DNA from 3 places in the Streptomyces sp. NPDC051064 genome. Region 2 is predicted to be linked to each of the others. Evidence: riboswitches for the same ligand, from Rfam matches in the RefSeq annotation. Region 2 holds a riboswitch; each other region holds the start of a gene.
The links. A riboswitch is a leader RNA that binds a small molecule or an ion and turns the genes downstream of it on or off. The one in region 2 is predicted to bind cobalamin.
Positions count from the first base shown of each region.

Region 1: another riboswitch for cobalamin. It lies ahead of ACIBCU_RS33085 (energy-coupling factor ABC transporter permease); the one in region 2 lies ahead of ACIBCU_RS00300 (cobalamin biosynthesis protein).
Region 3: another riboswitch for cobalamin. It lies ahead of ACIBCU_RS30100 (ABC transporter substrate-binding protein); the one in region 2 lies ahead of ACIBCU_RS00300 (cobalamin biosynthesis protein).

Region 1 is NZ_JBITFK010000011.1:140,101-143,365, reverse strand. Features, by position in the region: gene ACIBCU_RS33095 (ABC transporter permease) at 1-455, shown strand, start outside; gene ACIBCU_RS33090 (methyltransferase domain-containing protein) at 578-1,381, shown strand; cobalamin riboswitch at 1,701-1,906, shown strand; gene ACIBCU_RS33085 (energy-coupling factor ABC transporter permease) at 1,936-2,646, shown strand; gene ACIBCU_RS33080 (energy-coupling factor ABC transporter substrate-binding protein) at 2,643-2,999, shown strand; gene cbiQ (cobalt ECF transporter T component CbiQ) at 3,005-3,265, shown strand, end outside.
Region 2 is NZ_JBITFK010000001.1:52,316-55,580, reverse strand. Features, by position in the region: gene ACIBCU_RS00305 (cobyric acid synthase) at 1-1,125, opposite strand, end outside; gene ACIBCU_RS00300 (cobalamin biosynthesis protein) at 1,122-2,066, opposite strand; cobalamin riboswitch at 2,195-2,324, opposite strand; gene ACIBCU_RS00295 (hypothetical protein) at 2,476-2,700, opposite strand; gene ACIBCU_RS00290 (inorganic phosphate transporter) at 2,713-3,265, opposite strand, start outside.
Region 3 is NZ_JBITFK010000009.1:280,050-283,314, forward strand. Features, by position in the region: gene ACIBCU_RS30095 (FecCD family ABC transporter permease) at 1-433, opposite strand, end outside; gene ACIBCU_RS30100 (ABC transporter substrate-binding protein) at 430-1,503, opposite strand; cobalamin riboswitch at 1,533-1,720, opposite strand; gene ACIBCU_RS30105 (hypothetical protein) at 1,803-1,973, opposite strand; gene ACIBCU_RS30110 (acyl-CoA dehydrogenase) at 1,970-3,265, opposite strand, start outside.

The DNA of each region.
Region 1 (3,265 bases), on a different contig from region 2:
TCACGTTCACCGTGGGCGTGGCGGTCGGCCTGCTCCTGCGCCGCACGCTGGTGTCGATGGTGGTCACGCTCGGCATCGTCGTGGCGATCGGGTTCGTCTGGGACGAACTCTGGCGGAGCCTGGGACACATCATGTCGGTCAGCACCGACAAGGGCGTCGGGCCCGGTGCGGTACGGCCGGAGCTGCCTGTCCAGGCGGAGCAGCAGGGACAGGGCACCTACTTCCTCACCGGCTCCGGAGACCGCCTGGACTGGACCACCTGCCTCGACCAGGTGGAGAACGACCGGGCGCACACCGCCTGCCTGGAGTCCAAGCACGTCATCGGCTGGTCCATGGACTACCTCCCCGTCTCCCAGATGCAGACGATGCAGTGGCTCGGAGCCGGCATCATGCTCGCCGTCGCCGCCGCCGTCGCCACCTTCGTCATCCTCTGGGGGCGCAAGCGGCTCCTGTGACCCGTGGCCCCCGGGGCCGGGGGCTCACCGCGCGGTCCGGAGGACGCCCGGACCGGTTGGCGGGGAGCGGGCGCCGCGTGGTGGACTTCGTGTACGGACGGAGAGAGACGGTGGCGCAGGGCATGGCCGATCACAGCACGGACCACGGGTATCTGCTGGACAACCAGCAGTCGGAGGCAGGCATCCGATTCGGTGCGCTGTCCGAGCTGTTCGATCCGGTGACGTTCCGGCACGTCGACCGGATCGGCATCACCCGGGGCATGCGGTGCTGGGAGGTCGGGGCGGGCGGCCCCTCCGTGCCCGCGGGTCTTGCCGAGCGGGTCGGAGCAACGGGGCAGGTGGTCTGCACCGACATCGACGTGTCCTGGGCACGCGAAGCCGCCTCCGAAGTCGTCGAGGTCATGCGCCATGACGTCGCCGCCGACCCTCCGCCGCCGGGTGGCTTCGACCTCGTGCACGCCCGGCTGGTCCTGGTGCACGTCGTCGACCGCGCGGAGGCGCTGCGCCGCATGATCCAGGCGCTGCGACCGGGTGGTGTGCTGCTCCTGGAGGATGCCGATCCGGGGCTGCAGCCTCTGCTGTGCCCGGACGAGTCGGGCCCCGAGCAGCGGCTCGCCAACCGTCTGCGCTCCGGGTTCCGTGAGCTCATGGCCGCACGCGGTGCCGATCTCACGTACGGCCGGACACTGCCCCGGCTGCTGCGCGAAGGCGGCCTCGACGACGTACAGGCGGATGCCTACTTCCCGATCACCTCGCCGGCCTGCACCGTTCTCGAGGCAGCGACGGTCCGGCAGATCCGTGGCCGGCTCGTGGCGGCGGGGATCGCGACCGACGAGGACATCGACCGCCACCTGTCCAACGTCGCCACCGGACGACTCGACCTGGCGACGGCCCCCTTGGTCTCCGCCTGGGGGCGCCGCCCGTAGAAGGCGCGCGCCGGCGCGGGCTGTCGTCCGCGGTGTACGCCGACCCGCCGAGCAGGCCGGACTCCTGGGCAGGCTGCGCAGCCCCGCCTCATCCGCATGTACGACACGCTGACGGTCGACCACCCGGACGGCCAGGAGCCGGACGGCGTCACCGTCGTGCGGGAGTGCCTGGCCCCCACGCACGAGCGACGCGAGGCCGGAGGACCGTGACGGTTGCCGCCGCGATCCCCCGCGCCGTCCGTCGCGGCCGTCGGCGCGGGAGACCACCGGGCCCCGCCCGGCAGGGCCGGTGGCGGCCCTCGGTGACCTCAGGCCCGCTTGTCATCGTCCCCCACCTGGCACTACTGTCGCCACGCCTTGGTGAACGGGAAATCGGTGTGATGCCGGTGCGGCCCTCGCCACTGTGATCGGGAAGTCCGGCTCCGGCCCTCGCGGGCAGCCACTGGGTCCTTGTGACCCGGGAAGGCGGAGTTCGGGCGGTGGTACCCGTAAGCCAGGAGACCGGCCAAGGCACTTCAACCATCCACGAGGTGCTGGAGAGGGTCTGCTGAGTCATGCACATTGCCGAGGGTTTTCTGCCTCCGGCGCACGCGATCGCCTGGGGTGTCGCGTCCGCGCCGTTCGTCGTCCACGGAGTCCGGTCACTCACGCGTGAAGTCCGGGAGAACCCCGAGAGCACGCTGCTTCTGGGGGCTTCCGGGGCCTTCACGTTCGTTCTTTCCGCATTGAAGATCCCCTCCGTGACCGGGAGCTGCTCGCATCCCACGGGCACGGGGCTGGGGGCCATCCTGTTCCGTCCGCCGATCATGGCGGTCCTGGGCACCATCATCCTGCTGTTCCAAGCGCTCCTGCTCGCCCACGGCGGGCTGACCACGCTGGGTGCCAACGTCTTCTCGATGGCGATCGTGGGGCCCTGGGCGGGGTACGCGGTCTACAGGCTGCTGCGCCGGTACGACGTGCCGCTGATGGTGGGGGTGTTCTTCGGCGCGTTCGTCGCCGACCTGTCGACGTACTGCGTCACGAGCGTGCAGCTGGCGCTCGCCTTCCCGGACCCGAGCACCGGCTTCCTGGGCGCGCTCGGCAAGTTCGGCTCCATCTTCGCGGTCACCCAGATCCCACTGGCGGTGAGCGAGGGGCTCCTGACCGTTCTGGTCATGCGGCTCCTCGTGCAGTCCAGCAAGGGAGATCTGACCCGGCTCGGTGTGTTCCTCGCCGGCAGGCGGGACCGGACCAGGACGGCCGAGACCGAGGCGGTGGCCCGATGAACAGGAACACGAAGATCAACACCCTTCTGCTGCTCGTCGTGGCCGCGCTGGCCGTCCTGCCGCTGGCCCTCGGCCTCGGCGACGACGAGAAGGAGCCGTTCACAGGCTCCGACGCCCAGGCCGAGACGGCGATCACCGAGATCGATCCCGCATACGAACCCTGGTTCTCCCCGCTGTACGAACCACCGTCCGGCGAGATCGAGTCGGCGCTGTTCGCCCTCCAGGCCGCGTTGGGCGCGGGCGTCCTCGCCTACTACTTCGGTCTGCGACGCGGGCGCCGCCAGGGCGAGCTGCGCGCGAGCGTGCAGCAGGACGGCTCCGGCGCCGGGGAACCCGCGGCCCGGGGGGACTGAGACTCGTGCTGCCGATCGACGCGGCGGCGCACAGCAGTCGCTGGCGCCGCCGCCATCCCGTGGACAAAGCCGTACTCGGTCTGGGACTCACCATTCTGGCGATCTCGCTGCCGCCCTGGCCGGGAGCCGCACTGATCCTCCTCACCGCCGTCACCGTGCTGCTGGGGCCGGCCGGTGTACCCGCCCGCCAACTCTGGCGGGCCTACCGGGTTCCCCTGGGTTTCTGCGTGACCGGGGCGGCCACACTGCTCGTACAGGTCGGCGGG
Region 2 (3,265 bases):
GCCGAAACGGACGCGTACGGGCAGCAGCCCGAGCCCCTCGACCAGTCCGGCCCGCGACTCCACGTCGTCCTCGATCCGCTCACCCAGCACCTGGAACCCGCCGCAGATGCCCAGCACCGGGCGGCCCTCCGCAGCCCGCCGCAGCAGGGCGTCGGCCAGCCCCCGCTCGCGCAGCCACGCCAGCGCCTTCACGGTGCCCCGCGTCCCGGGCACGATCACGAGGTCCGCGTCGACGAGCTCCTCCGCCCGGTCCACGAACCGCACCACCACACCCGGCTCGGCCGCCAGCGCGTCCACATCGGTGAAGTTCGACATCAGCGGCACCGCGCACACCGCGACCCGCAGCACGTCCTCGCCGTGCGGCGGCGCCACGACCGACTCCCGCACGGTGCCGCGCATCGAGACGCGCAGCCCGTCCTCCTCGTCGATGCCCAGCCCGTGGGCGTACGGCAGCACCCCGTACGTCCGCCGCCCCGTGAGCCCGAGCAGCATGTCGAGACCGGGCTCCAGCAGCGACACGTCACCGCGGAACTTGTTGACGAGGTATCCCGCGACCAGCGACTGGTCCTCGGGGCTCAGCAGCGCCGTCGTGCCGAAGAACGAGGCGAACACACCGCCCCGGTCGATGTCGCCGACCACCAGCACCGGAAAGCGCGCGGCCCGGGCGATGCCCATGTTCACGATGTCCGTCCGCCGCAGATTGATCTCGGCAGGACTGCCCGCCCCCTCGCAGATCACGGCGTCATACGTGCCCCGCAGCTGCTCCAGACAGTCCACGACCGTCCCCAGCAGCGCCTCCTGGCGACCGCCGTGGTAGCCGCGCGCACTCATCTCGCCGACCGGCTTCCCCATCAGGACGACCTGGCTCGACCGGTCGCCGCCGGGCTTGAGCAGCACCGGGTTCATCAGCGCGGACGGCTCCACCCGGGCGGCCTGCGCCTGCATCGCCTGGGCGCGGCCGATCTCCGCCCCCTCCCGGGTGACGAACGAGTTCAGCGACATGTTCTGCGCCTTGAACGGCGCGACCTTCACCCCCCGGCGCACCAGCCACCGGCAGATCCCTGCCGTGACGACGCTCTTGCCCGCGTCCGAGGTGGTCCCCGCGACCAGCAGCCCGCCGCTCATCCGACTCTCCGTCCCATGGCCAGCCGCCCCGCCGCGCACACGGCGAGGGCCAGCACACTCACCCGGCGCGACAGCCGCACCGCGCGTTCGATGTCCGTGACCCGCACATCCCGGCCGGCCTCGCCGTTGAGCACCGGCCGGTGCTCGACCCGCCCGCCGTACGCGAGGGTGCCGCCGAGCCGTACGCCCAGCGCCCCCGCGAACGAGGCCTCCACCGGGCCCGCGTTGGGGCTGGGATGCCTGCCCGCGTCCGCCCGCCAGGCCCGGACCGCCTCGCGCGGGCGCCCCCCGGCGGCCACGGCGAGCACGGCGGTGAGCCGGGCCCCGGGCCAGCCGGCGGCGTCGTCGAGCCGGGCCGACGCCCAGCCGTAGCGCCGGTAGCGGGGCGACTTGTGCCCGACCATGGCGTCGAGCGTGTTGACGGCCCGGAAGGCCACCAGCCCGGGCACTCCTCCGAGCGCGCCCCACACGAGGGCTCCCACGACGGCGTCGGAGGTGTTCTCGGCGACGGACTCCACCACGGCGCGGGCGATCTGCTGCCCGTCCAGCGACTGCGGGTCGCGGCCGCACAGATGCGGCAGCCGCTCCCGGGCCAGCTCGATGTCCCCGGCGGCCAGCGCCCCGCCGATGGCGCGGGCCTCGCGCCCCAGCGAGGTGCCCCCGACGACGGACCAGGTGGCGGCCGCGGTCAGCGCCACGGCGGCGGCGGGACGGTTCCGGGCGGCACGCGCGGCCAGGACGGCGGCGCCCGTGGCGCCCCCGGCACAGACGAGCGTGTGCAGGACGCCCCAGCCGCGGTGGTCGCGCCACAGGCGGCGCTCGGCGCCCGCCGCTGCACGCCCGAAGGCGGCGACGGGGTGGCCACGCCGGGGATCACCGAACAGCAGGTCGCCGATCAGGCCGGCGGCGGCTCCGTACGCGAAGATGCGGTCGGCTCGCACCGCTCAGCCGGCCGTCGCGCCTCGGAGGACCTTCGTGACGGGGGGTGAAGCGACCGACGCAGGGCAGCCAGACATGGCGTATGTCCTCACTCAGGGTCCGCGCCCTGGTTCGACGTGACCGGCGACGAGAGTCTCCTGGCTTCCGGATCCGCAGTTCCTCCGGCCTTCCAGCCCGCGGTGGCGGGCCGTGACTTCCGTGTGGAGGCTGCTCCCCGGTGACAGTGGCGGGACCGCGCCGGATTCGCACCGGCTTCCTCTCCTGTCGCCGTAAATGGCTCCGGCAGTCCACCATGCCCCGTGAACGCCCGTCAACCTGCCGTTGACCTGCGAGGCTTCAATGTGCTCAGACGCACACCGGGCCGGACACACGTGGTGTGTCCGGCCCGGGCGGGAGTCCGCGTGGGAGCGGTCAGGCGACGATCAGATAGATCCCGTACGCGACCGCCGCCGCGCACAGCCCGAAGCAGGCGTACGCGCCGGTGCGCACCAGGCCGTTGGCACCGCCGCCGCCCTGCGCGGCCGACGTCTGCCTGGCCATGCCCGTGATGCCGAGGGTGAAGAGGCCGACCAGTGCGACGGTGACCACGAGGCTGACGCCGAAGACGGACGCGAGAGCTGCCCAGTCGATGTTCATGCGGATTCGTCCTTACACCGTGGCCGGGTCGGCCGGGGTTCCGGCCGTCGTGGCCGGGGCCGAGATGGTGGTCTTGAGCTCCGGTACGACGGCACCGGCGGGCGGCGGGCTGACCGCGGAGACGGCGGTGGTGACGACGCCCGCGGGCTCGGCCTCCGCGTTCACGTTGGTGTGGTCGACCGGCTTGCGGCGCGACAGCAGCCAGATGGCTCCGGAGCCCGCGACGAGGAGGACGGCGACCACCCCGACGCCCCAGGGCCCCTGCTTGGTCAGGAACTCGGCGCCCGCGCCCATCAGACCGGCGGCCGGCAGGGTCAGGCCCCAGGCGACGAACATCCGGGTGGCGGTGGACCAGCGGACCACGCCTCCCTTGCGTCCGAGACCCGCGCCCATGACGGCACCGGAGCAGGACTGCGTGGTGGAGAGGGAGAAGCCGAGGTGCGAGGAGGCCAGGATGACCGTGGCCGCGCTCGTCTGGGCCGCGAAGCCCTGCGGCGGACGCAGGTCGGTGAGGCCGCTGCCCATGGTGCGGATGATGCGCCAGCCGCCGAGGTAGGTGCCCATC
Region 3 (3,265 bases), on a different contig from region 2:
CCGCTCCCCCGCCGACACCCAGGACGACGACCACGACCGCCCCGGTGGACGCCCCGGAGGAGACGCCGAGGACGAAGGGGTCCGCCAGCGGGTTGCGCAGCAGCGACTGCATCACGGTGCCGCACACCGCGAGCCCGGCCCCGCACACCGCGGCGAGCAGGGTGCGGGGCATGCGCAGGTTCCAGATGATGCCGTCCCGGATCGGGGTCAGCCGCCCGTCTCCCAGGCCGAGGTGCGAGGCCACCGCGGACCAGACGTCCGGGACGGAGATACGGGCGGGTCCGATCGTGACGGCGACCGCGACGGACAGGACGAGCAGGGCGACCCCGGCGCTCCACAGGACGCCGTCGCGCAGGACCCGGACTCCGGGGGCCGTCCGGACCGCGGGCGGCTGCTCCACCCGTACGTCCGGGGCGCGTTCGCTCCTCGTCACCCCGCGAGCCCGAACGAGCGCAGCCCGGCGGCGACGCGCTCCACGCCCTCCACGGTCCGGATGGTCGGATTCATCGCCTGGCCGCTCAGCAGGACGTACCGCTTGTGCCGGACGGCGTCCATGTTCTTCGTGGCGGGGTTGGACTCCAGGAACTCGATCTTCTTCGCTGCGCTCTCGGCCGTCTGCGACTTCCGGGTCAGGTCCCCGATGACCAGCACGTCGGGGTTCCGGTCGGCGACCGTCTCCCAGTTGACCTGGGGCCATTCCTCGTGCGTGTCGTCGAAGACGTTCTCCGCGCCGAGCTCCTCGGTGATGATGCCGGGGGCGCCGCAGCACCCGGCCAGGTACGGGGCCTCGGAGTTGGCGAACCAGTAGAGCATCGTGGTGCCGGACGCGTCGATGTCCGCGGTCGCCCTCTCGATGCGGCCACGGAGGCTCTTCACCAGCTTCTCGCCCCGTTCCGGGACGCCGAACACCTTGGCCAGGTCGCGTACTTCGCCGTAGACGCGGTCCATGGTCAGGGGCTTGGAGCGTGAGCCGTCGCTGCTGCCGGTGTTGTCCTTGCCCGCGCAGTCGGAGGGTGCGAGGTACGTCGGTACGCCGAGCTCCTCGAACTGGTCGCGGGACGCCACCCCGCCTTTGCCGAGGGTGGACTCGAACGAGGCGCTGACGAAGTCGGGTTCCTCGGCGAGGACCTTCTCGGAGGAGGGCTGGTTCTCGGCGAGGCGCTTCACCGTGGATTCGTCCTTCTCCAGGCCCTTCATCACCGGGTCCGTCCAGGTCGCGGTGGCGGCCAGCCTGTCGGCGAGGCCCAGGGAGAGCAGGATCTCCGTCGATCCCTGGTTGAGGGAGACGGCGTGACGCGGTGCCGCGTCGACGGTCACCGTACGGCCGCAGTTCTTGAGCGTCACGGGAAAGCCGTCGCCGGCGGCGTCCCGTGCTGCGCCGTCGGGAGTGTTCCCGCCTCCGCCGCAGGCGGTCAGAAACACAAGTCCCGCGATGAGCAGGGCTGTTCGGCGTACGGTGCTGGCTATGAGCGGCACGGAGTCCTCGGCATTCTCTGGGCTCATGCGCGGAGCCCGTACGGAGTTCCGCTCCCGGTGCGGAAGCGGTTGCCAGCAGGTCTTCGGACTCGGGTTCGTCCGGACGAGGCGCCTTCCCGGTGCACCCGAGGGTGTTCCAGTGGCTGTGGCCCCGCCCGTCCCCCTCACCGCTGCGCGTCAGCTCCGGATTCTCACCGGATTCCCTGACTCCACGTGGAGTGTGACTGGCGCCTGCAAGCTATCACGCGGCGCGCCGGCGGCCTCGGGGGCCGTAGCCGGTACGGCGGGGGCTTCTCCCCCTCCGTACCGGCCGGCCGTCGCGCGGGTCAGCGCTTGGGGTGAACCGATTCGCCGCCATCGGCCTGCGGCTTCCCGCCGCGGCGGGCGAGCACGGACGTGGTGCCCCAGTAGGCGAGCAGGACGGTGCGCAGTCCCAGGATCTCCAGGTGCTCGCCCAGGCGGCAGCGGACGGCCCGCCCCTTGCCTCCGGCGCTCATCGGGCGTCCGCCGGGCGGGTGTTCCACGGGCCCCCGGGGTCGTCGTACGCGTCCGCGTAGCCGGGTCCGGCGATCGGCCAGTCGGCGAGCAGTTCCTCGGGCAGCGCGAAGGAGTCGGCCAGCTCCGGGGCGTGCGCGGCGACGGCCGTGAGGAGCTCCTCGACGGCCTCGGGCAGGGCGTCCACCTGAGCGGCGCTCAGGAGGCCGGCGGCCAGCAGGTCACCGCTGTTGCGGGACACCCATTCGAGGGCGAACAGCCGCTCCAGGTCCCCGAGCCGGTCCCTGGCCGCCCCCTCGGGCAGCGTCGCGCGGGCCTCGGCGTAGGCCTCGGCGGCCTGCCGGTACGCGTAGGCCTCGACCCCGCGCATTGCGGGACCCGAGGCCGCGTTCCACCGGCCGAGGGTGTCGGCGTCGGGTGCCCGCAGCGCGCGGGCCCTGGCCCGGGCGAACCAGATGTCCTGGACCGAGGCGAGGAGCCGGCCCAGGAAGTACGGGTCGGCGAGGTCACCGGGGTGCGGGGCCCGGTCCGGGGCGTCGTCACCGCCGGGCTCGGCGGCCAACAGCATGTCGGCCGCCGCCTTGGCGTACAGGGCGATGTTGTCGCCCTCCGCGGTGATGGCCCCCTCCACGCCCGTGACGAGTTCGGTCATGCCGTTGTTCTCCAGCAGCGCCTGCGCGCCGCAGCGTTCACGGCTCTCGACGATGACGTCGCGGGCCCGCCAGGTGATCCACGCCTTGGCGACATCGACCAGACGTACCGCGTCCGTCCGGGCGTCCTCGTCCGTACAGGCTTCCCAGCGTTCCTGCGCCCTGCGGTACAGCAGGCTCATGGCGAAGACCATGGCCATGGCCGAGGCGAGCGGTCCGTGGTGCGTCCGGTGGGCGTTCACCGGCACCGGTGGGGCGCCCCGTGAGCCGGAGATCATCCGGTGGCCGCCGTAGCGTACGGCGACGGCCAGGGTCGCGCGGGCCGAGCCCGCCGCGCAGGCGCTCATGGAGATCCGGCCGGGGGTGACCCGCCCGATCGAGGTGAGGAAGCGCCGCCGCCTGTCCCCCCGTCCCGTTCTGAACTCCCCTGGCGCGTCGCCCTCCTCGGCTGATCCCAGCAGGGCGTCCCGTGCCACGAAGAGCCGGTCGAACGAGGTCAGGCAGTGGTCCACCGGGCTGCCCATCCGGGCCGGGAGCCGCCGTACCCGGATACCGGGCAGCGCCTGCGCGTCGTCGGTGAGCGGCACCAGGAAGAGGCGTACCCCGTGGTCGGAGCCGTCGGCCACCAGGCGGGCGGCGACCAG